2 regions of the Aminivibrio pyruvatiphilus genome follow, and region 2 is predicted to be linked to the other one. Evidence: predicted binding sites of a transcription regulator. Region 2 holds the regulator's gene; the other holds the start of a gene.

Region 1 (15,509 bases), on a different contig from region 2:
GATTCCGCCGGTGTGACGGTGGCAAAGAACGTCAGCAGTACCGATATTTACCGCCCTCTCAGGAAAGGAAGTGTGTTCCCCATGGCTTTCGGTGTAGACGGTTCGGGCAGGTGCGTCGTGGAAGAAGTGATCAGCGACATGGACGTGGCGAAGATCGCCGTTCTCGGCGTTCCCGACGTTCCGGGCGTGGCGGCGAGGCTGTTCTCGGATCTCGCCGGAGCCGGCGTGGGTGCGGAGATGATCGTCCAGAGCGTCATGAGGGGGCAGATGAACGACATCGCCTTTATCGTGAAGCAGAGCCTTCTCGGGGATGCCATCGCCATCTGCAGGTCCTTCGCTTCCGGCGTGGGAGCCCAGGGGGTCACCTTCGACGCTGAGGTGGCGAAGGTGGCGCTGAAGGGGGATCTTCTCTCCGGGTGCCCGGAGATTCCGTCCCAGATGTTTTCCGTCCTCGCGGGGTGCAGGATCAACATAGACATGATAGCGGCGGCCTCCACGATCATCGCCTGCATCGTTGCCTCCCCCGACATGGAGGGAGCCTCTTCCGCCCTGTCCCAGGCTTTTCTCCGCTCATAGCCCCTATGGCGGAGAGTAAAATTCCTGTACAATAGGGGAAAATTCCGTATGGGAGGCTGTCCCATGAGATATGTTCGTTTCTCCGCTTTTCTTGTTCTGCTTGCTCTCTTCGCCGTTTCGCCCCTTTTTGCCGAGGACCTGGAGCTCACCTCCGACAAGATGCGCTACGAGTCTGAATCGGGGGATTTCTGGGCCGACGGGAACGTGAAGGTTACCAGGGGCACCATTATGGCCACCTCCAAGACTGCGGACGGGAACATGAACCGGCAGGTCTTCACCATGAAGGGGGGCGTCCACGTCTTCGGCGCCTGGCAGAACGACAAGGTGGACATGAAGGGCCAGACCCTGTCGGGAGTGTTCGCCGAGCCCCAGGAATACATCTTCGACGGGGGCGTGAAGGGCTTCTGGGGGTCCCGCCAGGTGGATGCAGACATGCTCCGAATGAAGGGCGACTACTTCTGGGGAACGAAGCTCCGCCGGTACGCCGACACGAAGGAAGGATACGTTCTCGTCTGCGACGCCCTGGAGGGAAAGCTGGAGAACGGTGCAATATCTGAATTTACCGCTGCCGGGAACGTCTATTTTCTTTCCACCCCGAAGCAGGGTGACCCCACGGAGATCCGGGGCAGCAAGGCCGTCTATTCCAAGGCGAGGGGAACCCTGGTGGTGTCCGGCGGCGTGACTGCCGTCCAGGCTGCCAGATCCCTGAAATCGGAAACCCTGATATTCTTCCCCGACAGGAACCGGGTGGAGGCTACGGGCAAACCCCAGCTGATCTTCAAGACGGGCGGATCGAAATGAGCAAGGCAATAACCGCGCGGTCCCTCTGCAAAGCGTACAGGGGCCGCACGGTGGTTTCCGAGGTGGACCTGGACGTCCACATGGGCGAGATCGTGGGGCTGCTCGGTCCGAACGGTGCGGGGAAGACCACCACGTTTTACATGATCGTCGGCCTCGTCAAGCCCGATTCAGGGGCTGTCTCCATCAATTCCCGGGAACTGACGGCCCTGCCGGTCTACCGCAGGGCCCGTCTCGGCGTTGGATATCTTCCCCAGGAGGCGTCCATCTTCCGGAACCTCACGGTGAGGGAGAACCTCGAGCTGGTGCTCCAGGAGAACCCTCCCCCCGAGGAACCGGCAAGGAACGTGGTGGACAGGCTGATAGAGGATTTCGGCCTCCAGAAGATCACCAATATCCCCGGCTATTCCCTCAGCGGAGGGGAGCGCCGCCGTGTGGAGATCGCCCGGAGTCTTGCCATCCTGCCGGACTTTCTTCTTCTGGACGAGCCGTTCAGCGGCATAGACCCCATCGCCGTCTACGACATCCAGCAAATCATCCTCAGCCTGAGGAAGAAGGGATTCGGCATCCTGCTGACGGACCACAACGTCAGGGATACGCTGGCCATCACGGACAGGACCTACCTCATCCACCAGGGAAAAATCGTCATCGAGGGGCCTCCCCAGGATGTGGCGGAGAGCGAAGTGGCACGGAAGTTCTACCTGGGCGACAGGTTTTCCTGGTAGCGCTCCAGTTCTTCCGTGCGCCCAGAACGGAGAACGCCCGCGACCCGTTTCACCGCATCCGCCGCTTCAGGTGAGAGCCTGTCGCCGAAACCCCTTCTCGCCGGCTGGATGCCGATGACGATTATCTCCATGGTGTCCCTGAACGGTTCCAGGAGCAGGGACAGGGGGATGCCGTGGCTGCTGAAGGAAATGCCCCCCGTGTCCTCCAGGTTCATTCGGCGGACGGATCCGCCCGGGAGTCCCATGTCGGCGGCGTCGGCCACGATGAGGACCCGGGGCGGATTTTTTCTGAGGGGGGCGAGCTGGTTTTCCGGCGTGGTTTCGCAGTTCACCGGGGTGACCCCTTCGGCGGGGAAGGCCTCCAGTTCGGCGAAAAGGGCGGGGCCGGCGCCGTCGTCCAGAAGGATGGGGCTGCCGATGCACCACAGTATTGTCTGGTTCATGGGTTTTCACGCTCCTTGCACGTCCGCGGGGCGGAGTGCGGATCAATTTCGGGGAGGCCGCTGACAGTGGCGAGATCGACTTCAACCATGGTGCGTCACGCCCTCTTCATGATGGCGGGAACGCTGGCGAGCAGGGTTCTCGGCCTGGTCCGGGAGATCGTCACCGCCGCGTGGTTCGGCGCGTCGGGGGTGCTCGATGCCTTCAACGTGGCCTTTACCCTAGCGAACCTCGCCCGGCAGCTTCTTGCCGAGGGAGCCCTTTCGGCTTCCTTCGTTCCCGTCTTTTCCAGGGTCCTGGCCGACAGGGGACGAAAAGCGGCGGAAGGACTTGCCCGCCAGGCCTTTACCGTGCTCCTGGCGGCCACGGGTCTGGCCGTTCTGGCCGGCATCGTTCTGTCGCCTCTCCTGGTGGGCATTATGGCCCCGGGATTCGATCCTGTCAAAACGTCCCTTGCGGTGTCCCTCACCCGGTGGATGTTCCCCTTCCTTCTGTTCGTCTCTCTGGCGGCCCTCGCCATGGGCGTGCTGAACAGCATGGGCTCCTTCCTGGTCCCGGCCCTGGCGCCCGCCCTGAGCAACCTTGTCTACATCGCCCTGGTGCTTCTGGTCGCTTCTCCCTGGGGAGTGTGGGGCCTCGCGGCGGCCGTCCTCGCCGGGGGAGCGTGCCAGTTCGCCCTGCAGTGGGGGTGGACGGGAAAGATGGGAGTCTCCCTTCTTCCCGCAAAGCCCGACCTCCGCGACCCGGACCTGCGGAGGATGCTCTCCCTGTTCCTTCCCTATGCCGCCGGACTCTCCCTCAACCAGGTCAACCCTGTGCTCAGCAGGATGCTCGCCTCTTTTCTGCAGGAGGGGGCCATCTCGGTGCTGAACTATGCGAACCGGGTCATCCAGCTTCCCCTGGGGCTGTTCGTCATCGCGGTCTCCCAGGCGGTGCTTCCCCAGCTTTCCCGGTGTTCCGCCGACAGCGTGGACGAATTCCGGGAGATCATGAGGGATTCTCTCCGGTTTGCCCTGTTCGTGGTGCTTCCGGTCACCCTCGGGATGACCCTGGTTTCCAGGGAAATCGTCCACCTTCTTTTCTTCCGGGGCGCTTTCGGGACGTGGGCATGGGAGGGAACGGCCCATTCCCTGGCCATGTATTCCGTCGGCCTCCCGGGCATGGCGTGTTCCACCGTGGTCATGAGGGGGCTCTATGCCCGCAGCCTTCCCAGGCAGGCACTGTGGGTCACCCTGACGAGCGTGGCCGCCACGGCCCTGTTCTCCCTGATCCTCATGAAGCCCATGTCTTTCGGAGGGCTTGCCCTGGCCACCTCCCTCTCCTTCACCCTTTCAGGGTGGGTGGGGGTGAGGCTGCTCTCCAGGAACCTGGGGACCGGCCTCGGTGTTTTTTCTCTTTCATGGGCCGGAAAAATGGCTGCCTCTCTGGCGGTGACCGCGGGGGTAGTCTTCGTGTACACTATTGGAATGCCCTATCCGGCGGAGGGAAGTCTTTCTCTCCGGGGGGCGTGGCTCGGAGGCATCTTCCTGGCCTCCTGCGCCGCCTACGGGGTGAGCACCGGAGTGATGCGCTTCCAGGAATGGGGCTGGCTTCGGGGCGCCCTGGCCCGGAAAAAGGGCGGCAGAGAACCGAAACGATCTGACGGGGAGGAATGAACCATGAAATTGAGAAAAATCGCGGCTCTTCTGTTTCTGTTGATTTTCGCCGTCGCCGGAGCCGCCGGCGCTCAGGATACGGAACGGCTTCTGGATCAGCGGACGGCAAACCTGTGGTTCGAAGGGGAGGCCCTTGGAGATCTCATCATCGGCGCCAGGGCCCAGTTCGCCTTCATTTACGTGGACGGGAAGCTCGTCGAGTCGGCCTGGTCCGACCCCATGGCCCCCGAATGGCTGAAAAACAACACCAGCTTCTACGGAGGCAAGGAAACCAGGAAGAAGGCCATGTTCATCATCCGGGTCCGGACGGTGAAGAACCTCACCCTCGACCATTCCATGATATCCATCGGCTCCCACGTGCTCACTCCGGCGGACGTGCTGACCAACCGGCACTTCGTCCCTGTGGGCGAGCTGCCCCCCGACCTGACGGCGGAGTTTGCCGTGGCCGTTCCCGCGGCGGCGGTGAAGGGGAAGACGGTGCGTTTCGCCGTGGGGGATTACGCCACGGAGCTGGAGCTGCCGAAGAGATGAGCTCACCGGAGCGGGAATTCCTCACCCTCGGAATCGAGAGCAGCTGCGACGACTCCGCCGTGGCCGTTCTTCGGGGCCAAAGGGACGTGGCCGCCGAGCTGCTCTCGAGCCAGGTGGAATCCCACGCCCCCTATGGAGGAGTCATTCCGGAATTTGCCGCGAGGATGCACCTCGAGGCTTTTCTCCCCCTCACGGAGGAAGTGCTCCGGAGGGCCGCCGTAAGGGAGCCGGCGAAGGAGATCGGTCTTATCGCCGTGACCGCCGGGCCTGGGCTCATGGGATCCCTCCTCGTGGGGGTCATGGCCGCCAAGGCCCTCTCCCTTGCGTGGAACGTGCCCCTCGTCGCAGTGAACCATCTCGAAGGGCACATGTTCGCCAACGTGGTTTCCTTCCCCGAACTGGCCCCTCCCTTTCTCTGCATGATCGTCTCCGGAGGCCACACGGAGATCGTCCTTGCTGAGGATTTCGGCAGGTATGTTTTCCTTGGCGGAACGAGGGACGACGCCGCCGGGGAAGCCTACGACAAGGTCGCCAAGGTCCTCGGCCTGCCCTATCCCGGAGGTCCCGCCGTGGATCGTCTCGCCGCTTCCGGCAATCCCGGGGCCTTCGATTTTCCCGTTCCCATGAGGGGAAGTTCGGCAGGGATCGTGTTCAGCTTCAGCGGCCTGAAGACCGCGGCGGTGACGGAAATCGGCCGCCTGCGGGCCGAAGGGAAAACGGTCCCGGTGGAGGACATCTGCGCTTCCTTCCAGAGAGCCGTGGTGGATTCCCTGGTGGGCAAGCTCGCCCTGGCGGTGAAGCGGACCGGTGTGAAAACCGTTGCCCTTTCCGGAGGGGTTGCCGCCAACAGCGCCCTGAGGGCGGCGCTGAAGGAGCAAAGAGGATGGAACGTCTTTCTGCCCCCCGTGAACCGCTGCACCGATAATGCCGTGATGATAGCCGCCGCAGGCTGCAGCGCCTATCTGCGGGGCGTCCGGACGCCCATCGACTTTGCTCCCGATCCTTCGTGGGAGCTCTGGTGAAGCATCTTTAAGCTAAAAAACTCGATAAATCGAAGAAAACAGGAGCAATAACGATATATTCGCCCATAATTCCCCATATTTCCCCTCTCCCGGTGTTGAGATTCCACCTCTTCATCCGTAATATCTATTCCGGTCATTTAGCACTCGCTTCGAATGAGTGCTAGCATTTTGTAAAACATTCTTAGGAGGGATTTGTACCATGAATCTGAAACCGCTTGGAGACAGGATCGTAGTCAAGGTCGTCAACCATGAGGAAAAGACCAGGGGCGGCATCGTTCTTCCCGACACCGCCAAGGAAAAGCCCACCGAGGGCGAAGTCATCGCCGTCGGCACCGGCAAGGTTCTCGAGAACGGCCAGAAGCTTCCCCTTGAGGTGAAAGTCGGCGACAGGATCATCTTCAGCAAGTATGCCGGCACCGAAGTGAAGCTTGACGGCGATGAGTACGTCATTTTCAGCGAGCGGGACGTGCTCGCCATCATCGAGAAGTAGTTCCATCTTCCAGAGGAGGTAGAAAATAATGGCTAAGATTCTTATTTTCGGAGAAGAAGCCCGCCGCGCGATGCTCCGCGGTATCGATAAAGTTGCCGACACCGTGGGTGTCACCCTCGGCCCCAAGGGCCGGAACGTGGTTCTCGAGAAGAAGTTCGGTTCTCCCACCATCACCAATGACGGCGTGACCATCGCCAAGGAGATCGAACTCGAGGACGTGTACGAGAACACCGGCGCCCAGCTGGTGAAGGAAGTCGCCTCCAAGACCAACGACATCGCCGGAGACGGCACCACCACCGCCACCGTTTTCGCCCGGGCCATCATCGCCGAGGGAATGAAGAACGTGGCAGCCGGAGCCAACGGCATGCTTATGCGCTCCGGCATCGAGCGGGCCATCGACCTCGTGGTCGACGAGCTCAAGAAAAAGGCCATTTCCGTGAAGAACCGGGACAAGATCGCCCAGGTCGCTTCCATCTCCGCCAATGACAAGGGCGTGGGCCAGCTCATCGCCGAAGCCATGGACAAGGTCGGCGAGGACGGCGTCATCACCGTCGAGGACAGCCAGACCGTGGGCACCACCCTTGAAATGGTGGAAGGCCTCCAGTTCGACAAGGGCTACATCAGCCCCTACATGGTCACCGATCCCGAGAGGATGGAAGTCTCCCTTGACGACGCCTACATCCTTATCCACGACGGCAAGATCAGCAACATCAAGGACCTCCTTCCCACCCTCGAGAAGGTCGTCCAGACCGGCAAGCCCCTGCTCATCATCGCCGAGGACGTGGAAGGCGAAGCCCTTGCCACCCTCGTGGTGAACAAGCTGCGCGGCGTCATGCAGGTCGCTGCCGTGAAGGCCCCCGGATTCGGCGACCGCCGCAAGGCCATGCTCCAGGACATCGCCATCGTCACCGGCGGCCAGGTCGTCAGCGAAGAGATCGGCATCAAGCTTGACAGCACAGAACTCTCCATGCTCGGCAAGGCCAAGAAGGTCCGCATCACCAAGGAAGAGACCACCATCGTGGAAGGCGCCGGCAATTCCGAGGAAATCCGGAAGCGCGCCGCCCAGATCAAGAAGGAGATCGAGGACTCCAGCTCCGAGTACGACAAGGAAAAGCTCCAGGAGCGCCTTGCCAAGCTCGTCGGCGGTGTGGCCGTGATCCAGGTCGGTTCCGCCACCGAGACCGAGCAGAAGGAACTGAAGCACCGCATCGAGGACGCCCTCAACGCCACCCGCGCCGCTGTCGAGGAAGGCATCGTGGCCGGCGGCGGAGTCGCTCCCGTGAGCTGCATCGACGCCCTCGAGAAGTTTGTCGCCACCCTTGCAGGCGACGAGCGCACCGGCGCCACCATCGTCCTGAAGGCTCTCACCTCTCCCCTGCACCTCATCGCCGAGAACGCCGGCTTCCAGGGCGACGTGGTCGTCGAGAAGGTCCGCGGCCTGAAGGCCGGGCACGGACTGAACGCCGCCACCGGAGATTACGTTGACATGATCGAGGCCGGCATCATCGACCCCGTGAAGGTTACCCGGAGCGCCCTCCAGAACGCGGGTTCCATCGCCGCCATGGTCCTCACCACCGAGGCCATCGTCGCCGACAAGCCCGAGAAGAAGGAACCCGCCATGCCCAGGGGCGGAATGGGCGGCATGGAGGATATGTACTAGAATCCATCCCCCCGCGGGAAGGAAGAAATGGTATAGTGAAGCCTCCCGGAGCAATCCGGGAGGCTTTTCCATTCCTTCATGGAAAGGGTGTGGCGTTCATGAAAGAACCGGCAGCGGACGGAGGTTCCGGAATGACAGCCCGGGAGGGAGGCAGACAGGCCCTTCCGTTTTTCGGCATTCTGGCGGCGGTGGCTTCCCTGGCCCTTGCCGTGGTCTTTCCCCTGATCAAGCCCCTCGCATGGTCGGTGCTCCTTTCCTTTTCAATCTATCCACTGTTTATGAAAATGAAGGAGGGGCCGTTCCGGAGGCGGTCCGACAATTTTTCCGCCGCTGCCGCCACCGGGATGATCGTCCTTTTCGCCGTCCTTCCCTGTATCATTGTCGTCGTCCTGGCCCTGCGGGAAGGCGTCCGCCTCCACGGATTCGTCCTCGAGGTGCTGGCAGCCATGGAATCTACAGGTGAGGGAGCTCTCGCCACTCTCCTTCCGGAATGGCTCGTGGAGCATATCCGCCCGTGGATGGTCCGGTATCCGGCGATCCGGGGGTGGGTTCGGGAGACGGCGGCCCGGGGCGCCGTGGAAGCGGTGTCGGCGGCGGGAGACGCGGCGCTGTTTCTCTACTACGTTTCCATCATCACCGTTTCCTGCTTTTTTCTTCTCCGGGACGGAAAGTACATCGTCTCCTACCTGCGGGAAATCGTCCCCCTCCCATCCGGTCAGGCTGCGGCCTTTTTCGACCGGGGAAAGGGGACTCTCCAGGCGGTGGTGTACGGTGTCCTGCTCACGGCCCTGGTGCAGGGGGCGGCTGGTGGACTCGGGTGGCTCATCGCCGGCCTGCCCAACCCGGTGCTCTTCGGCGCCCTCATGACGTTTTTTGCCCTGATTCCCTTCCTCGGGACCGCCTTTGTCTGGCTTCCCGGCGCTGCATACCTTCTGGCGGTTTCGGACTGGACCGGCGGCCTCATTCTGCTTGGATGGGGCGTTCTGGTGGTGGGGACCATCGGCCGGGTATTGAAGGCCCTTTTCATTTCCGGCGGAGGAAAGATCCACTTCTTCGTGGTCTTTGTGGGCATCGTGGGCGGTCTTGCCGCCTGGGGGATTCTCGGCCTTTTCATCGGGCCGCCCGTGATGAGCCTCTTTCTTTTTCTTCTTGAAAATTACAGGATCATGCGAAAGACCCGGAATCTGCAGCAGGAGGCCCATGCCGGAGCGGATATGGCCTCTTCCGGTGCCGGGGTGTATGATCAGGAAAACTGACGTTCCCGGAGGAAGGCATGAACGAACGGACCCGGAAGCTCGTTGACTGTTTTTTTGCTGAAAACCCCGGCCTGGAACCTGTTAGGGATCAGGTGCTCGAGGCTGCCCATGTGCTGGTCCGCCGATTTTTGGAGGGCGGCACGCTTCTTGTCTGCGGCAACGGGGGAAGCTGTGCCGACAGTGACCATATCGTAGGGGAGCTCATGAAGGGCTTCCTCCTGAAGCGCCCCCTGCCGCCGGCGGAGCGGGAACTCTTCGGCTCCCTCTTCGGCCCGGAAGGCACGGCTCTGGCGGATAAGCTCCAGGGAGCTCTGCCCGCCATATCCCTCTGCAGCCAGCAGGCTCTCGTGACGGCGGTGGCCAACGACGGCGATTACGGCCTCGTATTTGCCCAGCAGGTCATGGGGTACGCCGGCCCGGGAGACGTGGTGCTGGGCATTTCCACGTCGGGGAACGCCCGGAATGTGAAATGGGCCCTCATGGCGGCGAAGGCGAGGGGCGCCTTTTCCATGGCCCTTACCGGCGAAGGGGGAGGGGCGCTGAGGGATGCGGCGGACCTGTGGATTCCCGTCCCGGACGGACGGACATTCAGGATCCAGGAGCTTCATGGGGCCGTCTATCATTTTCTCTGCGCCTTCGCCGAATCGGAGATGTTTCCGGAATGACGGAACACGGAGCGCCTTTTCTGCTGCTTCCGGCGTACAAGGACTACCTGTGGGGCGGAAACAGGCTGGCCTCCCTCTTCGGAAAGAGAGGGGGCCCGGAACGGATCGCCGAGAGCTGGGAACTGTCCGCCCATCCTGACGGTGAATCGGTGATCGCCGGCGGACCGTTCCGCGGGCAGACCCTGACGGCCTTTCTGGAAAGCCACCCCGGGGCGGCCGGGACGGCAGTGCCGGCGGGGAGGGGATTCCCTCTGCTCGTGAAGCTCATCGACGCCGCCCGGAACCTTTCCGTACAGGTCCATCCCGATGAAGACTACGCCCGCCGGACGGAGGGAGGACGGGGAAAGACGGAGATGTGGTATATCCTCCGGAGCGATCCCGGCGCTTTCCTCTACTGCGGCTTTTCCCGCCCGGTGACGAGGGGGGAAGTGGAACGGCGCATCCGGGAGGGCACTCTGCCGGAAGTCCTTCGTTCCGTCCCCGTGGAGCCGGGAGGTGTTTTCTTCATCCCGGCGGGAACGATCCACGCCATAGGGGAAGGCATCGTCCTCGCGGAGGTACAGGAGAGCTCCAACATTACCTATAGGGTCTTCGATTACGGCAGGGCCGGGGAGGACGGACGGCCCAGGCCCCTCCACATCGGGAAGGCCCTGGATGTCCTTCGCATGGATGAAGGCTGCCCTCCGCCCCCGGGGGGGGAAGGGGAGTTCCGTTTCGTTCCCGGAGGGAAGCTTCGCCTCCTGTGCTCCTGCCCATCCTTCACCTGCAGCGTGCTGGAACTGAACGGGCGTTTTTCGCAAAAAGTGGGGGACGAGTTCTTTCTTTCCCTGCTCTGTCTCGACGGAAAAGCCCGTCTCTCATCGTCCGGAGGCGGACTGGGGATCGGCACGGGGGACAGCGCCTTCGTCCCTGCCGGGCGAAGAGACATTGTCCTTGAAGGAACGGGTCACTTTCTGCTTACATTCCCCGGCAGGCCGGAGTAATGTTACTTGCCCGGAGATTCAGCTCAATGTTCCCTTCTGTGGAACGAAGAAGGGCTTTCTGATAAGATACCTGTGCTATACACCCCATTGATTCGGGAGGAATGGTTTTTTGGACAACATCGTCATTCTTGATTGCGGTTCCCAGTTCACCCAGCTCATCGCCCGCAGGGTCAGGGAGCTGAAGGTGCACAGCGAAATCCTTCCCTGGGATGTTTCCCTGGGTGAGATCGAAAGCCGCAGACCGAGGGGCGTCATCATCTCGGGAGGCCCCATGAGCGTCACCGACGAGGACGCCCCCGCCTTGCCGGAAGGACTGTTCTCCCTGGAAGTGCCCGTGCTGGGCGTCTGTTACGGAATGCAGCTTGTCACCAGCATGATGGGAGGCAGGGTCACATCGGGAAAGGCGAGGGAGTACGGCCGCACTGAAATTTCCGTTTCCGGAGAATCCCTTCTCTTCGAGGGAGTGCCGTCCTCTTTCGAGGTCTGGATGAGCCACGGCGACCACATCGATGCCCTCGCCCCCGGCTTCCGTCTGGTCGCCGAGACGTCGAAGGGCGTTCCGGCGGCCATGGAGAATCCCGAAAAGGGCATCTGGGGTCTCCAGTTCCACCCCGAAGTGGTCCATACCCGTTTCGGCACCGAAATCCTCTCCAATTTCCTGTTCAAGGTCTGCTCCTGCTCCCCTGACTGGGACCTGGGGAACTGGATCGATATCATGGTGGAGGAGATCCGGCAGAAGACCGGCGATGACCGGGTGATCTGCGGCCTGTCGGGCGGCGTGGATTCGTCGGTGGCGGCTGTTCTTACGGCCAGGGCCATCGGCGACAGGCTCGACTGCATTTTCGTGAACAACGGCCTGCTCCGCCTCGGCGAGGCCGAGGAAGTGCTGGAGCAGTACAAACAGCTCAGTCTCAAGGTCCACTACGTGGATGCATCGAAAACGTTCCTTTCAGCTCTCGCCGGCGTGACCGATCCCGAGCGGAAGCGGAAGATCATCGGCGAAACCTTCATCCGCGTATTCGAAAAGGAGGCTGCCCGGTTCGAGGACGCGGCATGGCTCCTCCAGGGGACCCTGTATCCGGACGTCATCGAGAGCGGCCACAAGGGAAAGAACGCCTCGGTCATCAAGAGCCATCACAACGTGGGGGGTCTGCCGGAGGACATGAAGCTTAAGGTCCTCGAACCCCTCCGGGACCTCTTCAAGGACGAGGTCCGGTCCACGGGCCGCCTTCTCGGCGTGCCGGAGGCCATCGTCTCCAGGCAGCCCTTCCCCGGCCCCGGGCTTGCGGTGAGGTGCCTCGGCGAGATCGACGAGACGAGACTGGATACTCTCCGCCGCGCTGATGCCATCTTCCGGGAGGAGATCGTCTCCTGGGAGGGGTATCCGTCCATCTGGCAGGCCTTCGCCGTCCTCCTTCCCGTAAAGACCGTTGGGGTCATGGGAGATTCCAGGACCTACTCGGAAGTGGCCGTCCTCCGGGCGGTGGAGTCCCACGACGGAATGACCGCCGACTGGGTCCGGGTGCCCTACGACATTCTCGACCGGACAGCGCGCCGGATCTGCAACGAGGTGAAGGGAGTGAACCGGGTGGCCCTCGACGTGACGAGCAAGCCGCCCTCCACCATAGAATGGGAGTAGGATGAACAGGGGAAGGGCACTGAACGATAGGTACCGGCAGAAAGGGAAGGAATGGTTTCATGCCGCTTCTGATCGCTGTTTCCGGTTTTAAGGACGGGGGAAAGACCACCCTTGCCCTTGCGCTGCTGCGGGAAATTCTTTCCGCCGGTTTGAGCGCCGGTTTTGTGAAACATACCGAGAAAAACGTCCTTTCCCCGGAGGAGACCGATACGGGCAGGGCTTCCGCTCTGGGAGTTTCCTCACTGTACTGGGGCGGGGACGGTGCCGTCCTTGAAGCGGGTGCCGGAGAAATCTCCAGGGAGAAGATACTGGAGTTCTTTCCCGGCAAGGACGTCGTGATCGTGGAGGGGGCCAAATACATCCCCCTCCCCAGGATCTGGGCGGGTTCCCCGGAAGAACTGCCGCCCGACGTGAAAGGCGTGTTCGCCTTTTTCGACCGCACCGGCGCGGGCGGTGACGGAAGCCGCATTTTCGTGCCGGGAACGGAGAAGCAGCTCGCGGCGAGGATTATCGAAATGTACGAAAAAGCCGAGGGAGACCAGCCTGCCTCCCTGTACGTGCAGGGAAAGCAGATCCCCCTGAAAGCCTTTGTTTCGGGGATGATCGCAGGATGTCTCGCCGGGCTCGTCCTTCCCCTGAAGGGAGTGAACTCGCTGAAAGGAGGGGCTGAAATCTACCTGAAACGGCGGAAATAAGCCTTTTTTTGGCAATCCATGCTTGTTTTTTGTATTTTTACTCCCTATAATTGCTGTCGCAGCGGGCTTTGTCCATTTTTTTCGTAATTTGTGGACGCTAGTCTCATCATAACGAGGAGGTAGTGGAAATGGACTTTTTGTTGTTGTTGATCGTCGGCATCACGGGAATCGCCGCCCTTGCTTTCGCCTTCATTTCCTATGTGCGCATCGACATGTTCAGGGTTGATAACGAAAGGGTCTCCGAGCTTTCACACATTATTCACAGGGGGGCAATGGCCTTCCTGTACAGGGAATACAAATGGCTTCTTCCCTTCCTGCTTATCGTGGGAGTGCTGCTCTGGATCAAGATCGGCGGAGCGGCCGGATTCTCCTTCATCATCGGCGGACTCTGCAGCGCCGCGGCCGGCTACGCAGGCATGGTGGTCGCCACCAAGTCCAACGGCAAGACGGCCTTCGCCGCCACCAGGGGCATGAACGAGGCCCTCACCATGGCCTTCAAGGGAGGCAGCGTCATGGGCATGTCCGTGGTGGGCATCGGCGTCCTGGGCATCCTGTTCTGCTACGCCCTCTTCGAAGATCCCACGCTCATCACCAGCTTCGGCATGGGAGCCAGCTCCATCGCTCTCTTCGCCCGTGTGGGCGGCGGAATCTACACCAAGGCCGCCGACGTGGGAGCCGACCTGGTGGGCAAAGTCGAGGCGGGCATCCCCGAGGACGACCCCCGGAATCCTGCGGTCATCGCCGACAACGTGGGCGACAACGTGGGCGACATCGCCGGAATGGGCGCCGACCTGTTCGAGTCCTACGTGAACTCCATCATCGCCGCCATGGCCATCGGCCTGGCCGTGTTCGGATCGAAGGGCGTGGTCTTTCCCCTCGTCCTGGCCGCCGTGGGCATTCTCTCCGCCATCGCCGGAACCACCTTCGTCAAGGTGAAGGACGGCGGAAGCGCTTCCGTGGCCCTCCGGACCGGAACCTTCGTCACGGGCGGCATCATGATCGGCGGCGCCTTCCTCGTCACCCTCGCCATGTTCAGGGAATTCGCCCTCTTCTGGTCCGTCGTCTCGGGTGTGGGCGTGGGCGTGCTCATCGGCTTCGTCACCGAGATCTATACCTCCGGCGACTACGCCTCCGTGAAGCACATCGCCGAGTCCTCCAAGACGGGCCCCGCAACGGTCATCCTCGCCGGCATGGCGGTGGGCATGAAGTCCACCGTGATTCCGGTGCTCCTCATCTGTGCCGCCACGCTTATCAGCTACTACTTCAGCGGCCTCTACGGCATCGCCTGCGCCGCCGTGGGCATGCTCTCCATCACCGGGATGGCCCTGAGCGTTGACGCCTACGGGCCCATCGCCGACAACGCGGGCGGCATCGCCGAGATGAGCCACCTGCCCAAGGAAGTCCGCAAGATCACCGACAAGCTTGACGCCATCGGCAACACCACCGCCGCCATGGGCAAGGGACTTGCCATCGGCTCGGCCGCCCTCACGGCCCTCGCCCTGTTCGCCGCCTACGCCCATTCGGTGAAGCTCACCGCCATCGACCTCAACGACCCGAAGGTCATGGTGGGTCTCTTCCTCGGCGGAATGCTTCCCTTCCTGTTCAGCTCCATGTCCATCCAGGCCGTGGGCCGTGCGGCGGAAGCCATGATCGACGAAGTGCGCCGCCAGTTCAAGGAAATCCCCGGAATCATGGAGGGCACCGGCAAGCCCGAGTATGAGAAGTGCGTGGACATTTCCACTGCAGCGGCCCTGAAGGAAATGATCATCCCCGGCCTGCTCGCCGTCCTCTCTCCCGTGGTGGTAGGCTTCGTTCTCGGCGCCCAGGCCCTCGGCGGGCTTCTCGGCGGCTCCATCGTCACCGGCGTGATGCTGGCCATCTTTATGTCCAACGCAGGCGGCGCATGGGATAACGCCAAGAAGTACATCGAGGAAGGCAACTTCGGCGGCAAGGGTACCCCCGAGCATGCCGCGGCAGTGGTGGGCGATACGGTGGGCGACCCCTTCAAGGACACCGCCGGCCCCAGCCTGAACATCCTCATCAAGCTTATGTCAGTCGTAGCCCTTGTTCTCGCGCCCCTTTTCGTATAAGGGCGAAAGAAGAGTACAATACTGGGGGGAGGGGAAACCTTCCCCCCGAATTTTTTGGTTTTAGGAGGATCAGGGTGCAGTCAGACGACGTCCGCATTATCAAGGAACGACTCGATATCGTGGAAGTGATAGGGGATCATGTCCGGCTGAAGAAAGCCGGGGCGAATTTCATCGGCCTCTGCCCCTTTCACGAGGAGAAGACCCCGTCCTTCACAGTCTCCCCCTCCCGGCAGACCTTCCACTGCTTCGGCTGCGGCCAGGGGGGCGATATCTTCACCTTCGT
Region 2 (15,509 bases):
GGCGGACACGGAGGCCCGGCCGCACCGCCCTTTCCACGGTGTGCCCACCTTGCGCTTCAGGTCCCACCACGTGGTGGAGGGATGCTTCATCTCCCCCGCCGCGGCGGTTTCTCCCGCGGTCCATCCGCTTCCCGTCCACGCCGTCACCGATGGAGTGGACCTTTTTCCCCAGCGGTTCGGGACGACCACGGGTCCCTGGACGCCGTCAAAAACGGCGCACAGGGCGTACCTTGTTCCGAGGTCGATTCCGAGAACGGGACCGTCTTCCCGGGGGGGCGGGCCGGCGGTCTTCACGGAATCCTCCGCCCTCTCAGGGAATCGCCGGAGATCCGGGTGATCCTCACCGGCAGCTCCTCTCCCCGCTCCGCCCTGCCCTTGGCCACCACTCTCAGGAAGGAGGGGGTCAGTCCCTGGAAGGAGTTCCCCGCCGTCTCCTCGGCGAGGACGGCAACATCGGTTCCCACCCACCGCAAAGCGTACCGCGCCAGCAGGTCATCGGCGGCGGAAAGAGCTTCACTGGATCTGCGCAGCACCGTGTCCCGGGGGACCCTGCCGGGGTAGGACCATGCCTCCGTCCCTTCCCTTGGCGAGAAGGGAAATACATGTACCTTGCCGAAGCGGCATGCTTTCATCAGGGAAAGGGTGTCGGCAAAATCCCCTTCGCTCTCACCGGGAAACCCCACGAGAACGTCGGTGCTGATGTGGAGGTCGTCGCCAAGGAAGTTTCTGGCCTTCTCCGACAGGGCCAGGAATTCCTCCGGGCCGTAGCCCCGTTTCATCCGTCCCAATACGGTGCCGCTTCCGCTCTGGAGGGGCAGGTGGAGGTGCCGGCAAAAGCCGGGCGCGGCCGCCAGGGTTTCCAGAAGCTCGTCGTCAAGTCCGAAGGGTTCGAGAGAACCGAACCGGATCCTGCGTACCCCCTCCACTGAGGCAACACGGCGGACGAGCTCCGCCAGCGAGATGGAGCCGTACTTCCCGTACAGACCGAGGTGGACTCCCGTGAGCACCACCTCGGGGCAGCCCGAAGCGGCGATCCGCTCTATTTCGGCGAGGACATCGCCGGGGTCGCGGCTCACGGGAAACCCCCGCACATAGGGGATGGCACAGTAGGAGCAGAAATGGTTGCAGCCATCCTGGATCTTCACGAAGGCCCGGGTATGGAGCAGCGGGCGGGTGAGGGAAAGATCGTCCCATTCCCTCGACCGCAATACATCGATCCGGTCTTCGGCAAAGGAAGGAGATTCCCCGCCAAGGGCAGCGGCGAGCATACCCGGCAGCTCGCCCTTGCGCCTGTTGCCCACCACTACGGCGATACCCAGGGAAGCGGCTTCTTCCCTGGTGATCTTCTGGGCCCAGCATCCGCAGGCTGCTATCACGGCATTCCGGGAAAGCCTCCGGGCCCTTCGGACCGCCTGCCGGCATTTCTTGTCCGCCATGGCAGTGACGGTGCAGCTCACCAGCACCGCCCCGTCGCACCCCTCCGGTGAATCCACGAGCTCGGCGCCGGCGTCGGCAAAGGCGTTGGCGAGGGCCTCCCCCTCATACTGGTTGGAGCGGCACCCGAGGGAGCAGATCCAGATTTTCTTACCTTCCAGGCTGTTCATCATTCCGTGCAGCCACAACTCCCCACCAGTCGTTGATCACCAGTTCGTCCACGATCCGCAGTCCCTGCTCCTCCAGGGCGGCCAGAAAGCGGTCCCGCTCCTTCGCCAGGAGTCCGGAGAAGAGCGCCCGGCCGCCTGGTGCCAGCATTCCCGGCACAGAGGGGAGCATGTCAAGGAGGGGTTCGATGATGATGTTCGCCGTGAGGAGGTTCACCGGCCCTTCCATGCCGTCCAGGAGGTTCCCTTCCTCGAGGTCCACCCTGCCGGGCTCGATGCCGTTGAGTTCCAGGTTGTGCCGGACTTCGGACAGGACGGCCGGGTCCAGGTCCCTCGCCCGCACCCTGGCTGCGCCCAACTTGACGGCCGCAATGGCGAGAATGCCCGACCCGGTGCCGATGTCGGCACCCTCCGCATCCTCGAGGGAGAGTTTTTCCATCAGGGTGAGCACGATCTGGGTGCTCTCGTGGTAGCCTGTGCCGAAGGCGGAGCCGGGGTAAATGTACAGGGGCATCCTGTCCGCCGGCTCGGTACCCCTGTGCCACGGGGCGAGCACCACCAGCCTCTCCCCCACGGGGAGGGGGGGAAAGGCGTCTTTCCAGTCGGTGTGCCACTGTTTGTTCTCTATTTTCCCCATGTCGGCGATTTTGATCTCCGGCCAGGGGCTGAGGGCTTCTTCCAGCCGCTCAACCCAGAACCCCAGGTCCTGGGATGTGCGGTAATAGGCCCTGATGAGGGCTGAGCTGCCTGCCCCGCTCTCCTCCGACCCGATGCTTCCCGACATTTCAGCGAGGGATGCGAGCACTTCCTCACTCCCGGGGCCTCCTTCCAGGGTGACATACCACCAGTAGCTGTCTGTCGTATTCGTCATGGAAAATCTCCTCCGGGAATATGAAGTAAGGGAGGCTTAAGCCTCCCTTAAACAGAAAAAGTGTACCAGATGAGGAGCGGTTTTGACAGGGAGGCGGGACGGATATCCCCCGGGACCGGTTGCCTAGGAGTCGAAGAGGTTGCGGAAAAACTTGCCGAAAACCCCGGAGTCCTCCACTTCCACCCGCATCTCCCGGGCCAGCTCCTCGAGGAGGGCCCGCTGCCGGTCTGTCAGCTTCTTCGGCACATCCACCACGACGTGGACGTGAAGATCCCCCGTTCCCCTGGCCCCCCGAAGCCGGGGCATTCCCTTCCCCCGGAGAGTGAAAACCTTTCCGGGCTGGGTTCCCGCCGGAATGGAAAGATTCTCCGGTTCGCCCGAGAGGACCGGAACCGGCACCGTGCATCCCAGGGCCGCCTGGGGGAAGGAGAGGACCAGCCTGGTGTGGAGGTCCGCGCCGTCCCTCTTGAAATCGGGGTGTTCCTCCACCGAGACCACCAGAAAGAGGTCGCCGGAAGAACCTCCGTTGGTCCCGGGCTCACCTTCGCCGGCGATGCGGAGCCTGGTGCCCGTATCCACCCCGGCGGGGATTTTCACCTCCACCCTGTGGGTCTTCCGGGTACGCCCTGCGCCGCCGCAGGACGGGCATTTTTCCTTTACAACCCTGCCCGCGCCGTTGCAGCGGGGACAGGCGTTTACCGTCACGAACTGGCCGAAGGGCGTGTGCTGTTTTGTCTCAACCTGCCCTCTGCCGCCGCAGGCCGGGCAGGTCTCGGGAGAGGTCCCGGCCTTCGCGCCGGAGCCGCCGCACTCCCCGCAGGACTCCCACCGGGGGATCTGGAACTCCCTGGTCACGCCCCCTGCTGCTTCGAGGAGGGTGACCTCCGTTTCCATCTCGAGGTCGGCTCCCCTCCGGGGGGCGTTGGGGCTGGTCCTTCTCCGGCCTCCCGCGCCCCCGAAGAGATTGTCGAAAATATCGCCGAAGATGTCGCCCACACCTCCGCCGAATCCGTCGAAGGGGCTTCCTCCGGGCATGTCGCCCACGGTGCCGAACTGGTCGTACTGGGCCCGCTTCTGGGCATCGCTCAGAATTTCATAGGCCTGGTTTATCTTCTTGAAATGCTCTTCCGCTTCCTTGTTTCCGGGGTTGGCGTCAGGGTGGTACTTCCGCACCAGCTGCCTGTACGCCTTCTTGATCTCAGCCGCGGAGGCGTCCCGCGAAACCCCGAGCACCTGGTACAGATCGTCGGTCTCTCCCCGGCCGTACATCTTCGGTCACTCCTACGCCTGGCCCTGATCGCTGAATTCAGCGTCCACGGTCTCCCCGTCCGGGGCGCCCGCGCTCCCGCCGTTCCCCCCATCCCCCTGGGCCGACGCCTGGGAGTAGAGCCTGGTCGAGAAGTCCTGCACGGCTTTCTCGAGCTTCGACTTCGCCGACCGGATGGCGTCGAGATCCTCGCCGGACAGCAGGCGGCGCACCTCTTCCATGGCCGAGGTTATGGCCCCCTTCTCCTCGGGGGTCATCTTGTCGCCGTTCTCTGACATCAGCCGTTCAGCGCCGTAGGCTGCGCTGTCGGCCTCGTTCCGGGTCTCGGCCGTCTCGCGCTTCTTTTTGTCGTCTTCCTCGAAGGTCTCGGCATCGGTCTTCATCCGCTCGATGTCGTCCTTCGACAGGTTGGACGAGTGGATGGAGATGTTCTGGGCCTTGCCGGTGCCCTTGTCCTTGGCTGCCACGTTCAGGATGCCGTTCACGTCGATGTTGAAAGTCACCTCGATCTGGGGGATGCCCCGGGGTGCCGGAGGAATGCCGTCGAGGACGAAGGTGCCGAGCTTCACGTTGTCGGCGGCCATGGCCCGCTCTCCCTGGAGCACCACGATCTCCACCTGGGTCTGGTTGTTGCCCGCGGTGGTGAAGACCTGGCTCTTGGACACGGGGATGGCGGTGTTTCTCTCGATGACCTTGGTGAAGACGCCGCCGAGGGTCTCGAGGCCCAGGGAGAGGGGCGTCACGTCCACGAGGACGATATCCTTGTGGTCTCCGGCGAGGATGGCGCCCTGGATGGCCGCGCCCGCGGCGACGCATTCGTCGGGGTTGATTCCCTTGGTGGGATCCTTGCCGAGAAGTTCCTTTATCTTCCTCTGGACCATGGGCATCCTGGTGGAGCCGCCCACGAGCAGGATCTTGTCGATTTCGCCGGCGGACAGGCCAGAGTCCTGCAGGGCCTGGCGGGTGGGCTTCACCGTCCGCTCCAGCAGGTCGGCGGTCATTTCCTCGAATTTAGCCCTGGAGAGGTTCATCTCGAGGTGCTTGGGGCCCGAGGCGTTGGCGGTGATGAAGGGCAGGGAAATGGTGGTCTCCGGCATGGAGGAAAGCTCCACCTTGGCCTTCTCGGCCGCTTCCCGGAGACGCTGCCCGGCCATGCGGTCGTTCCGGAGGTCGATGCCCTCGCTCTTTTTGAACTCCTCGACCATCCAGTTGACGATGCGCATGTCCCAGTCGTCGCCGCCCAGACGGTTGTCACCCGCTGTGGCGAGCACCTCGAACACGCCCTCCCCCACGTCGAGGATGGACACGTCGAAGGTGCCGCCGCCGAGGTCGAACACCAGGATCTTGTGCTCTCCCTGCTTGTTCTCCCCGTAGGCGAGGCAGGCGGCCGTAGGCTCGTTGATGATCCGGAGAACCTCGAGGCCGGCGATGGACCCGGCGTCCTTGGTGGCCTGCCGCTGGGCATCGGTGAAGTAGGCGGGAACGGTGATCACCGCCCTGGTCACGGGTTCTCCGAGGTAGTCCTCGGCGTCCCTCTTCATCTTCTGCAGGATCATGGAGGAAATCTCCTGGGGGGTGTACTTCTTCCCGTCGATCTCCACCTTGTGGTCCGTTCCCATTTCCCTCTTTATGGAAAGGACGGTGCGGTCGCCGTTTACGATGGCCTGCCGTTTCGCGAGCTGGCCAACGAGACGTTCCCCTTCCTTCGTGAAGGCCACCACCGACGGGGTGGTGCGGTTTCCCTCCGAACTGGGGATGATGGTCGTAACATCACCCTCCTGAACGGCGATGCAGCTGTTGGTTGTTCCAAGGTCAATTCCTACTACTTTCGACATTCATCTCACCTCATGAAGTGTAAAAAATCAAATACGGGCCCGAAGGCTCATTCGGTCATTCGGTCACTTGCTGCGCGCAGGATGCCACTTTCACCTTCGCCGGGCGGAGCACCCGTTCCCCGGAGCGGTATCCCGGCTGGATCTCCCCGGTGATGATGCCGTTCTTTTCCGGATCGTCCGTCTCCTCGGCGGCCACGGCTTCGTGGATCTCGGGAGAGAAGGGCATCCCCACGGTGGGAATCCTCTCCACGCCCATACTTTCGAGCACGGACAGAAACTGGCGCCGCACCATGGTCACCCCCTGAAGGATACTTCTGCCGTCTGCGGCACCCTCCGCGGCGAGAGCCCGATCGAGGTTGTCCAGCACCGGCAGGAATTCCATGGCCTTTTCTTCTCCGGCCATGACCCGCTCCCTCTGCCGGTCCCGCTCGATCCTCTTCCTGTAGTTGAAGAAGTCAGCCCGGGCCGCGGCAAGGGCTGAAGCCAGCTCCCTGTTGCGCTCCTCGAGGTCTGCTATAAGAGCGTGGAAATCCGCAGCCTCCGGAGCGCCGCACTCATCTTCGGTGGCAGTCTCCTCCGGGGTACCCTCCGGCAGAAGCGTTTCCGCCTCCTGCACCTCCCGGGGCATATCTTCAGGCCGCTCCGCGGCCCTGTCCTTTTCTTTCCTGCTCATGGTTCCTTCTCCTTTCGGCGGTTCAGTTCACAAGGGAATCGTCAAGGTCTTCAGCAATGGTCTCGAGGATGGAGATGGATTTCTCGTAGTCCATCCTCAGGGGGCCTATGAGGCCCAGAATGGTCCTGCGCCCGTATCCTGGCGCGGGGACGAGGACCAGGGAACATTCCTTCATTTCTTCCGAAATTTCCTCTCCTATGGTCACGGAGACACCCTGCTTGATACTGTAGCGTTCCACCATGTCCGCCAGGGCCTGCTCCTGCTCCAGGAGGGACAGCACCGTCTGGAACTTTCCGATGTCCTGGAAGTCGGGGAGATTCAGGATGTGCTGCGCCCCGCCGACGAACAGCCGGGAGTTCCTCCTGTTAAGAATGGCGTCCATCTGGACCAGGGCCTCCCTGCAGGTATCCCAGACCCGCTCCAGGCCGTCGAGAACGTAGGTGAAGAGGGCGTCCCGAACCTGTCCCCAGGGGTGGCCGCACGCCACGGCGGAAATCTTCCTGGCGAGGTCGTCCAGAATATCCGGGGAGATCTCGCAGGGAAGCTGGATGTTGGCATGATGCACCAACCCGCCCTCCAGGACGATGAGCACCAGGACGGTGCTTCCCCCGAGCCGGACGAAATTCACCCGCTGGATCTGCACTTCCCCCAGGGCTGAGAGGGCGGCCACGCCGACACAGTTAGTGGCTTTTCCCAGAAGCTGGGACACATAGCCGAGAATGGAGTCCACTCCCTGCCTGCGCTCCCGGATTTCCTTCTTCCATTTTTCCGTCTCTGCGGGGGCCGAACGGCGGCGCTGCATGATGGAGTCCACGTAGAGGCGGTAGGCCTTCGACGTGGGGAGCCTCCCGGCGGACGTGTGGGGCTGGTAGAAATACCCCATCTCCTCCAGGTCGGCCATCTCGTTGCGGATGGTGGCCGGGCTGCTTCCCCGGAGGTATTTTTTCGATATGGTCCTCGAACCGGCGGGCTCGCCGGTCTGGATATACTCATACACTACTGACAGCACGATTTCGAGCTGCCGCTCGGTAAGCATGACGCCACCTCCCGCTCGTTAGCACTCTTTCGATATGAGTGCCAACACGATTCCACCGAGAGGTAGAGTAACAATCCGTGATATTATTGTCAAGACTGGTCAGACGGATTTTTCCATTTTCCGGCCGCTTCCCGGCCGGACAAGGGAGGATGCAGAATGAAAGAACCTGAACGAACCACCATACTTCTGGCGCGGCACGGCGAATGCCGGGGAAATATCGAGGGCCTTTTCCGGGGAAGGGTGGACTTTCCTCTCAACGAACGGGGCCTCCGGCAGGCAGCCGAGCTCGGGACCGCCCTTCGCCCCTTCCGCCCTGAAGCGGTGGTGACGAGCCCCCTGCTTCGGGCAAAAAGCACCGCCCAGGCCATCGCCGCCGCCTGTTCCATCCAGGTGGAGGAGGACGATGGTTTCAACAACACCTGCCTCGGGATCTGGGAAGGCCGTCCCAAGACGGAAATCGCGGAGCTCTATCCTGAGCAGTGGAAAATGTGGCTGGAAAATCCCGAGGAGCTCTCCGTGGAGGGAGCGGAATCCATGGACGAAGTAATGAGGCGCTCCATGGCGGCCCTCGACAGGGCAGTGGCGAAATACCGGGGCGGAACCTTCGCAGCAGTCACCCACAGAACGGTCATCAAGCCTCTTCTCGCCGGTTGCCTCGGCATAGCGTCGCCCTACTTCTGGAAGGTCCATATGGACACAGCGTCCTACTCCATCCTTGTCCACGATGATCTCCACGGCTATTCCCTCTTCTCGCTGAATCGGACGGACCACCTTTCCGGCTTCACCACCGAATGGGTGTGAGGAACGGGAGGAATGGACCCTTGACCGCCCCGAAGGGACACTATATCATCGGAACGGCACTGCCCACATTCCCGGGAAGGAGCTCCCGCCGTGATCGCTTACCCGCTTCCTGCACAAAGCCGTGAAGACCTCCTCGCGGCACTGCGCCTCATCGGCGCCGACCCTCGCTCCAACGCGTACTTCGAACCCAAGAGGGATCTTCTTTCCCTGTTTATTCCGAAAGCCGACTTCCGGGCGGCGGCCTTCCTGAAGCAGGAGCTGCTCGCCCGCGGCGGGGACGCCGTGGTGAACCGGGGCGTCATCTCCTGCGAGGCGTCAGAGAGCGCCGTGCTCCTCCTGGGGACCCCGGGGCAGCTCCGGTCACTGACGGAGAAACTGGGGGCCCTCCCCTGCTGGGGCCTTCCCGGAATCAGAGAAGGCCTGTCCCGGGCTCTTGCCGGCATGGACAGGTCCGCCTGGACATTTTCCTTCCGGGAGGGCAGAGTCCTTTCCCTCGGGAAACGGACCGCCGTCATGGGCATCCTGAACCTGACCTCCGACTCCTTTTACGCAAAGAGCCGGATCCCGCCTGAGGACGACCTCCTCTCCCGGGCGCGGTCCATGGTTGCAGCAGGCGCAGCCGTTCTCGACCTCGGAGCGGAATCCACCCGCCCAGGCTCGGACCCGGTGCCGGAAGCGGAGGAAACGGGACGGCTTCTCCCCGCCGTCGCGGCCGTCCGGAAGGCCTTTCCGGAGACGGTGATCTCCGCCGACACCTGGAAGGCAAAAGTAGCCCTCGAAGCCGTCCGGGCAGGAGCCGACATCATCAACGACATTTCGGGCCTGGGCTTCGACCCCGATCTCCCCGGAGCGGTGGCGGAATCAGGAGCGGCCCTCGTCCTCTCCCACATCCAGGGGACGCCCCGGGACATGCAGAAAGACCCCAAATACGAAGACACCGTGGGGGACATCCTCCGCTATTTCGAGGAACGGCTCTCCCTGGCCGAAAAGGCGGGAATTCCGGCGGAGCGGATCATCCTCGACCCGGGACTGGGATTCGGCAAGCGCCGAGAGGACAACCTCAGGATCCTGAGGAATCTGGACGCGTTCCGCGTTTTCGGACGCCCCCTGCTCATCGGCCATTCGAGAAAGGGATTCATCGGCGCGACCCTCGGTCTTGACGCCCCGGAGGATCGGCTGGAGGGCACTCTGGCGGTCACGGCGCTCTGCGGACTGCACCATGCAGCCCTCGTCCGGGTTCACGACGTGGAGGAAAATGTCCGGGTTCTCTCCATGCTCGGCGCCATCGGGGAGTGCCGGGAATGAGCACCGTGGGCCTTTCCCTGGGCAGCAACCTCGGAGACCGGCTGCTCCTCCTCCGGAAGGCAGTGTCTCTGCTCAGGAACGCCGGCCTTGCCGTCCTTGCCTCCAGCGACGTATTTGAAACCCCTCCCTGGGGCGTGGAAGACCAGCCCCGCTTTCTGAACGCCTGTGTCCTGGCGGAAACCAGCCTCCTCCCCGAGGATCTCCTCGATCTGCTGAAACAGATGGAAGGCGCCCTGGGCAGGACCCCGGAAAAACGGTGGGGGCCCCGGGTCATCGACCTGGATATTCTTTTTTACGACGGGCTGACTGTCCGGTCGGACCGGCTGACCGTCCCACACCGGGAAATGGCGGCAAGGGCCTTCGTGCTCCTGCCCCTGGCCCAGATTGCCCCGGAATGGAGGCACCCCGAAACGGGACTCACGCCTGAGGAAATGATCCGGCTTCTGCCCCCCGCCGAGACCGGCGGCATCCTCCGGATCTGCACCCTCTGATACGGCATGACGGAAAAGAGGCGGAAAAAATCTCCGCCTCATCCGTTCCGCGCGTCAGACGGCCAGTCCCTTCAGTGCCTCGAGAACCTCATCGGCGTGCCCGGCCACCTTCACCTTCCTGAAGGTCTTCACGGCCTTCCCGCCGGGATCCGCGATGACGGTGGAACGCTCCACTCCCATGTATTCCCTGCCGTACATTTTCTTGGCCGCCCAGAATCCGCAGGCTTCAATGAAGCCGTGGTCCGGATCGCTCAGAAGGGGGAAGGAAATGCCCAGTTTTTCGGCAAATTTCCGGTGGCTCTCCGGCGAATCGGGGCTGATTCCTGCCACTGCGCAGTGCAGTGCTTCAAATGCGGGCATCCTGTCCGCAAAGTCCCTCACTTCGCTGGTTCACCCCGAGGTATTGTCCTTGCTGTAGAAAAAGAGGACAAGCCATCTGCCTTCAAAATCCGCCGCCGTCCATTCTTTCCCGTCTCCGTCGGAGAGGCGGAACGGGGGGAGCCCGTTTCCTTCCTTCATGTCCGTTTCCTCCCTTTCTTAACCGGCCATAGAGGCCAGCAGCTCCTTCACTGCCTTCCGGGGCGCCTCCCGGCGGAAGAGAGGCCGGTCGTCCTTCCGGTAGGCCGCCAGGGTTTCCTCGAAAAGGGGAACCCCTTCCTTCCTGTAGAGAACGCCCAGGGGGAAGGGACCTTCCTGGAGGAGGGCCAGCTCCATGGCCTTGCCGAAATCCTCCTCCTCATGCCCCTCCAGGGTGTAGGTGTTGTCCATGAACCACTTGTAGGTATTCACGGAGTTGAAGGAAACACAGGGCTGGAAGATGTCCACCAGGGCGTATCCCTTGTGTCGGACGGCCCTCTTGATGATTTCCTTTGTCTGGTCGCCGTTTCCGGCGAAGGCCCGGGCCACGAAGGTCGCTCCCTGTACCAGGGCGGCTGCCAGAGGGTTGAAGGGCTGTGCATGGACCCCGTCCACCTGGACGGAGGTGCGGAATCCCCTCGGGCTCGTGGGTGAAGCCTGCCCCTTTGTGAGGCCGTAGACCATGTTGTTGAACACAAGGTTGGTGATCCCGGGATTCCGCCTGATGGTATGGGTGAAATGATTCCCGCCCTCGCCGTACATGTCGCCGTCCCCTCCCACGGCGATGACCTCCAGGGCGGGGTTTGCCGCCTTGATGGCCGTTGCGTTGGAGAGGGCCCGTCCGTGGAGGCCGTTGAAAAAATGGGCCTTCATGTAATGGGGTGTTTTTGCCGCCTGCCCTATCCCCGAGACCATGACCACGTCCAGGGGCCCGAGACCGAGCTCGGCAAGGGCCTTCTTGATGGAGTCGAGGATTTTGAAATCCCCGCATCCGGGGCACCACGAAAGATCAATTCCCGGAAGATCGAATGCCGTGGAGTCCATCATCTGCCGCCTCCTTTGCCGGGAAGAATTTCGCCGAGCCTGTCCGCGACCTCTTCCACAGAGAACTGAAGTCCGTTGTATTTCAGCACCGTGCGGTCCGCCGCCACGCCGAAGGTTTTCCGAAGCAGCCCGGCGAACTGGCCGGTGCTGTTTCCCTCCACCACGGCGGTGAACGACGCTTTCCGCAGAAGATCCCCGGCGGACGGCGAGAGGGGCCACACCTGTTCGAAGGCCAGCAGGGCCGTGTCGTCCCGCCCGAGACATTCGAGGGCTTCCCGGACGATGGGGAAGGTGGATCCCCAGCAGATCACCAGGTTCGAGAAGGATTCCGGTCCGACCAGCACCGGGGGAAGGGCACACTCCTCCATTCCCGCGAACTTCCGCATCCGCTTGTCCTGCATCCTGGTCCTGAGATCGAAGTCCTCGTAGACGTGCCCCACCTCGTCGTGCTCGTGGCTGTCCGCCCCCACGATGCCCTTTCCCCAGCCGGGAACGCCGAAGGGCGAGCAGCCGTCAGCGGTATCCTCGTAGCGCCGGTACTCCGCCGCCGTCTCCGGGACCGGGGAGGGCTCCTCCAGCCACTCGAGGGCGTCCGAATCCAGGTTGTAGAAGGCGTTCATGAAATACTGGTCCGTCAGCACGATGGCCGGCGTCTGGTACTGCAGTGCTATTTCAAAGGCTTTCTGGGTCAGCCTGAAGGCACTCTCCATGGTTCCGGGGGCAAACAAAGCCCGCGGAAATTCGCCGTGGCCGGAATAAAGGGCAAGCTCCAGGTCCGCCTGCTCCGTCCGGGTGGCCATGCCCGTGGCAGGGCCCGGTCTCTGAGAAAGGTGCACCACCACCGGGGCCTCCATGACGCCCGCCAGGCTGAGCCCCTCCGCCATGAGGGCGAAACCTCCCCCTGAGGTAGTCACCAGGGGGCGGGCTCCCGCATAGGAAGCCCCCACCGCCATGTTTATGGCGGCGAGCTCGTCCTCCACCTGCTCCACCACCGCTCCCGCTTTTCCGGCGTGCTTCGCGAAGAAGGAGAGCACCCCCGTCGCCGGGGACATGGGATAGGCGGTGACGAAATTGCAGCCTGCCGCCATGGCTCCCAGGGAAACGGCATCGCTCCCGTTGAGTATGACCTTCCGCCCTCCCGGGTTCCTGGACCGGCCCTGCAGTACGCCTCCTTCACCGGCAAGAGGAAGGCCCAGTTCGTACCCCTTCCTGACAGCTCCGATATTGCGTGCCACCACGTCGTCCTTACCGGCGAACCGCTTCCTGTAAAAAGCCTCCGCTCCTTCCGTTCCCAGTCCGAGCACTCCGAGGAGGACACCGGCGGCGATGGAGTTGGAGTAGATCTTTCCCCCGGCCTCTTTCGCCATGGACGACAGGGGAATGTCCACATAGGAGGCTCCGAGGTCTTCAAGCTCCCCCTTCAGTTCCTCCCTGTCTCCGAGAATGACCGTGCCGGCGGTGATCCTCTCCAGGATGTTCCTGCGAACGTTCCGGCTCAGGGCAACGAGAATATCTATCCTGTCGATCAGGGCATCCACGGGTTCGGAGGCTATCCGGAGCTCGGTGGAGTTGTTCCCGCCCCGGACGCGGGACATGTACTCCCTGGATCCGAAGACGCAAAAACCTTCGTCCACTATGATTCCCGCCAGCATGTCCTCCACGGTCTGGATACCCAGCCCCGCGGCTCCGCACAGGACGCAGCAGACGTCCCGCCTCTCCTTCAGCGATGAAAAGAGCATGTTCGTCCTCCCTTCGATTTCAAGCTGGACTTATTATACCCTCTGGCACAGGCAGGTGCGGAGACCTTTCCTCTCCGGGGCGATCTGGTATAATATGGGATAAGTTCTTTTGCCGATACACGAGCATTTCATCAATGCCGGAAAAAATGCGGAGGTGATTTTCCATGGGAAAATTTCGATGCCTGTCGTGCAAAAGCGAATTTGAACTGGAAGAAAAGGCGGCAGCCATGAGATGTCCCAGGTGCGGGAGCAGGTTCGTAGAAGTGCTCGACGCCGCCAACAGAAAGCGGGGGAAGTCCTGGAGCGCCAAGTCGTTCAGCGTGGGAAAAAGCGGCAAATAACCGTAAGCATGCACCGCAGAAACACTTTTTCGGAATACAGAAGAGGGAAGGCCGAATAACGGCCTTCCCTCTCTTTTCTGCCGGTCTGACCTTTACAGATCCTTCTGGGCCTGCTTCAGGGCCTTCATGGATTCAAAGACCATCAACAGGGCAAGGACAAGGAGAATGATGGAAGGAACCACGAGGACGTAGTTCGGGCTGGCGTAGGCGAGGTTGTCCTTGATCATGATGCCCAGGGCCGCCACGGTGGTCACAAGCATGAACCACATGGGAACCATGGCGAACTGGTTGTTCTTTTTCAGTCCCTTGGCAACCCAGACGCCGATGGCCAGAAGAGCAAGGGCCGCAACAAGCTGGTTGGACGCACCGAAAATGGGCCAGATCGCAGCCCAGGCGGGTATGACGTTGCCGGTGGGACCGTGGGTCTTTGTGAGCAGAAGGGCCATGGCCGCAGCAATGGTGATGATGGTGGCAGTGTACTTGTCCACCTTCATGTTGGAAAGCTCCTGGATCTGGTAGCGGGTCAAACGGGTGGCCGTGTCAAGGGAGGTAAGAAGGAAGGAGTTGATGGCCAGGAGCCCCAGGGACATGCCGACCTTGGGGTCGATACCGACGATGGCCGCGAACTTTCCGAAGCCCTCGGCGTAGGTGATGGTGGGGCCGCCCTTTGCGATGACGCCGCTCAGCATGACCGTGCCGATGGCAATGACTGCCACGACGCCTTCAAGCAGCATGGAGCCGTAGCCCACGAGAACCGTGTCCTTCTCTTTCTTCAGCTGCTTGGAGGTGGTGCCGCTGCCGACCAGGGAGTGGAAACCGGACACTGCGCCGCACGCAACGATGATGAAGAGCATGGGCCAGATGTACTGCCCGTTGGCCACGAATCCCTTGAAGGCAGGAAGAACGACCTGGAAGTTCTCGCCCCTGCCCATGATCATGCCGATGGCACCGATGATGACCGCGAAATAGAGGAAGTAGGAGGCAAGGTAATCCCGGGGCTGGAGAAGAAGCCATACGGGAAGGACAGACGCGAAGAAGATGTAGCCCACAAGGGCCCAGCGCCAGGTCTCCATAGGAAGCTGGAAAACTGTTGCAACCCAGGGAGAGTAGTTGCCGTACCAGCAGGCGTAGATGACGATAGGGACCATGACCACGGTCATGAGCCACAGGGGCACGCGATACTTGTAGATCAGCACGCCGAACAGAAGGGCCATGCCGATGTACAGGGAGGCCGAGAAGGCCACAGCGGGGTCTGCCGCGAAGGATCCTGCGGAAAGCTGCAGGAACACGGCGACCACGAGGATGAGGGCAAGGATGGTGAAGCAGAGGAAGAGGACCTTGCCTCTCCGCCCGATCCATTTGTCCACAACTTCTCCCACCGATTTGCCGTCATGGCGCATGGATGCCACGAGGGCGCCCATGTCGTGGGGACCGCCGATGAAAGCGGAGCCGATAAGGCACCACAGGTAGGCCGGCAGCCAGCCGAACATGGCGGCTGCGGTGATGGGACCGACTATGGGGCCTGCGCCGGCGATGGATGCGAAATGGTGACCCAGAAGGACGGCCGGATGGGCCGGGCAGTAGTCGATACCGTCAAACATCGCTTCAGCAGGGGTCGGATTGTTGTCGTTCAGATCGTATACCCCGGCCATGTACGAACCATACACCTTATAACAAATTGCAAACAAGACGATAGCAATAAGGAACAGGATTGCGAGCAAATCATTCACCTCCGAAAATATGAAAAGAGTGTGAAAAAATGGATGGAACCGCTATTTTTCCAGTACACCACCTCCAGACTCGCTTTTCCGTGAGCGGAGAAGTTCCAGCGCTTTATCCACGAGGGGGGCAAGATCCTTGACCCGTTTTTCAAAGCGTCCCCCGGGCGTAAAGGTGTGTACCTCCGCATACCCGCGGAACCCGAAAAGAAACGACCGGATGGAACATTTCTCAGCTGATTCCGCTCCCTCAACGAAAAGATAGCGCTGCGTCATGAGGTCGGGCTGGGGCCTGCAGCTTTTTAGAATCCGCTGCCTGTCCGCCTTCCCGTGGTGGCTCCAAATGATGTAGTCATCCGCGTAGTATCTGCAAACCTCGCCTATCAGCGCACTCTTTACGAATGTAACCCTTCGGCAAACCCCTTTCATT

The links. The regulator HrcA, encoded in region 2, represses chaperone genes, less so after heat shock. The targets are predictions, from matches to a motif close to TTAGCACTCNNTNNNANNGAGTGCTAA.
Region 1: groES (co-chaperone GroES) is a predicted target of HrcA. The motif match lies at 5,886-5,912, and genes of this name have one in related genera.

The regions. Positions count from the first base shown of each region.
Region 1 covers NZ_SORI01000009.1:57,362-72,870, forward strand. The annotation lists gene thrB (homoserine kinase) at 1-576, shown strand, start outside; gene C8D99_RS08245 (LptA/OstA family protein) at 640-1,377, shown strand; gene lptB (LPS export ABC transporter ATP-binding protein) at 1,374-2,099, shown strand; gene C8D99_RS08255 (hydrogenase maturation protease) at 2,072-2,542, opposite strand; gene murJ (murein biosynthesis integral membrane protein MurJ) at 2,609-4,195, shown strand; gene C8D99_RS08265 (hypothetical protein) at 4,199-4,726, shown strand; gene tsaD (tRNA (adenosine(37)-N6)-threonylcarbamoyltransferase complex transferase subunit TsaD) at 4,723-5,748, shown strand; gene groES (co-chaperone GroES) at 5,948-6,238, shown strand; gene groL (chaperonin GroEL) at 6,267-7,898, shown strand; gene C8D99_RS08285 (AI-2E family transporter) at 8,030-9,154, shown strand; gene C8D99_RS08290 (D-sedoheptulose-7-phosphate isomerase) at 9,172-9,819, shown strand; gene C8D99_RS08295 (type I phosphomannose isomerase catalytic subunit) at 9,816-10,802, shown strand; gene guaA (glutamine-hydrolyzing GMP synthase) at 10,912-12,441, shown strand; gene C8D99_RS08305 (molybdopterin-guanine dinucleotide biosynthesis protein B) at 12,501-13,136, shown strand; gene C8D99_RS08310 (sodium-translocating pyrophosphatase) at 13,265-15,226, shown strand; gene dnaG (DNA primase) at 15,301-15,509, shown strand, end outside.
Region 2 covers NZ_SORI01000001.1:336,549-352,057, reverse strand. The annotation lists gene C8D99_RS01575 (Hsp70 family protein) at 1-294, opposite strand, end outside; gene C8D99_RS01570 (MiaB/RimO family radical SAM methylthiotransferase) at 291-1,607, opposite strand; gene C8D99_RS01565 (50S ribosomal protein L11 methyltransferase) at 1,585-2,472, opposite strand; gene dnaJ (molecular chaperone DnaJ) at 2,596-3,741, opposite strand; gene dnaK (molecular chaperone DnaK) at 3,754-5,574, opposite strand; gene C8D99_RS01550 (nucleotide exchange factor GrpE) at 5,630-6,247, opposite strand; gene hrcA (heat-inducible transcriptional repressor HrcA) at 6,270-7,283, opposite strand; gene C8D99_RS01540 (histidine phosphatase family protein) at 7,440-8,084, shown strand; gene folP (dihydropteroate synthase) at 8,175-9,389, shown strand; gene folK (2-amino-4-hydroxy-6-hydroxymethyldihydropteridine diphosphokinase) at 9,386-9,880, shown strand; gene C8D99_RS01525 (peroxiredoxin) at 9,935-10,399, opposite strand; gene C8D99_RS01520 (thiamine pyrophosphate-dependent enzyme) at 10,418-11,281, opposite strand; gene C8D99_RS01515 (2-oxoacid:acceptor oxidoreductase subunit alpha) at 11,281-13,020, opposite strand; gene C8D99_RS01510 (TFIIB-type zinc ribbon-containing protein) at 13,185-13,361, shown strand; gene C8D99_RS01505 (carbon starvation CstA family protein) at 13,454-15,082, opposite strand; gene C8D99_RS01500 (hypothetical protein) at 15,134-15,509, opposite strand, start outside.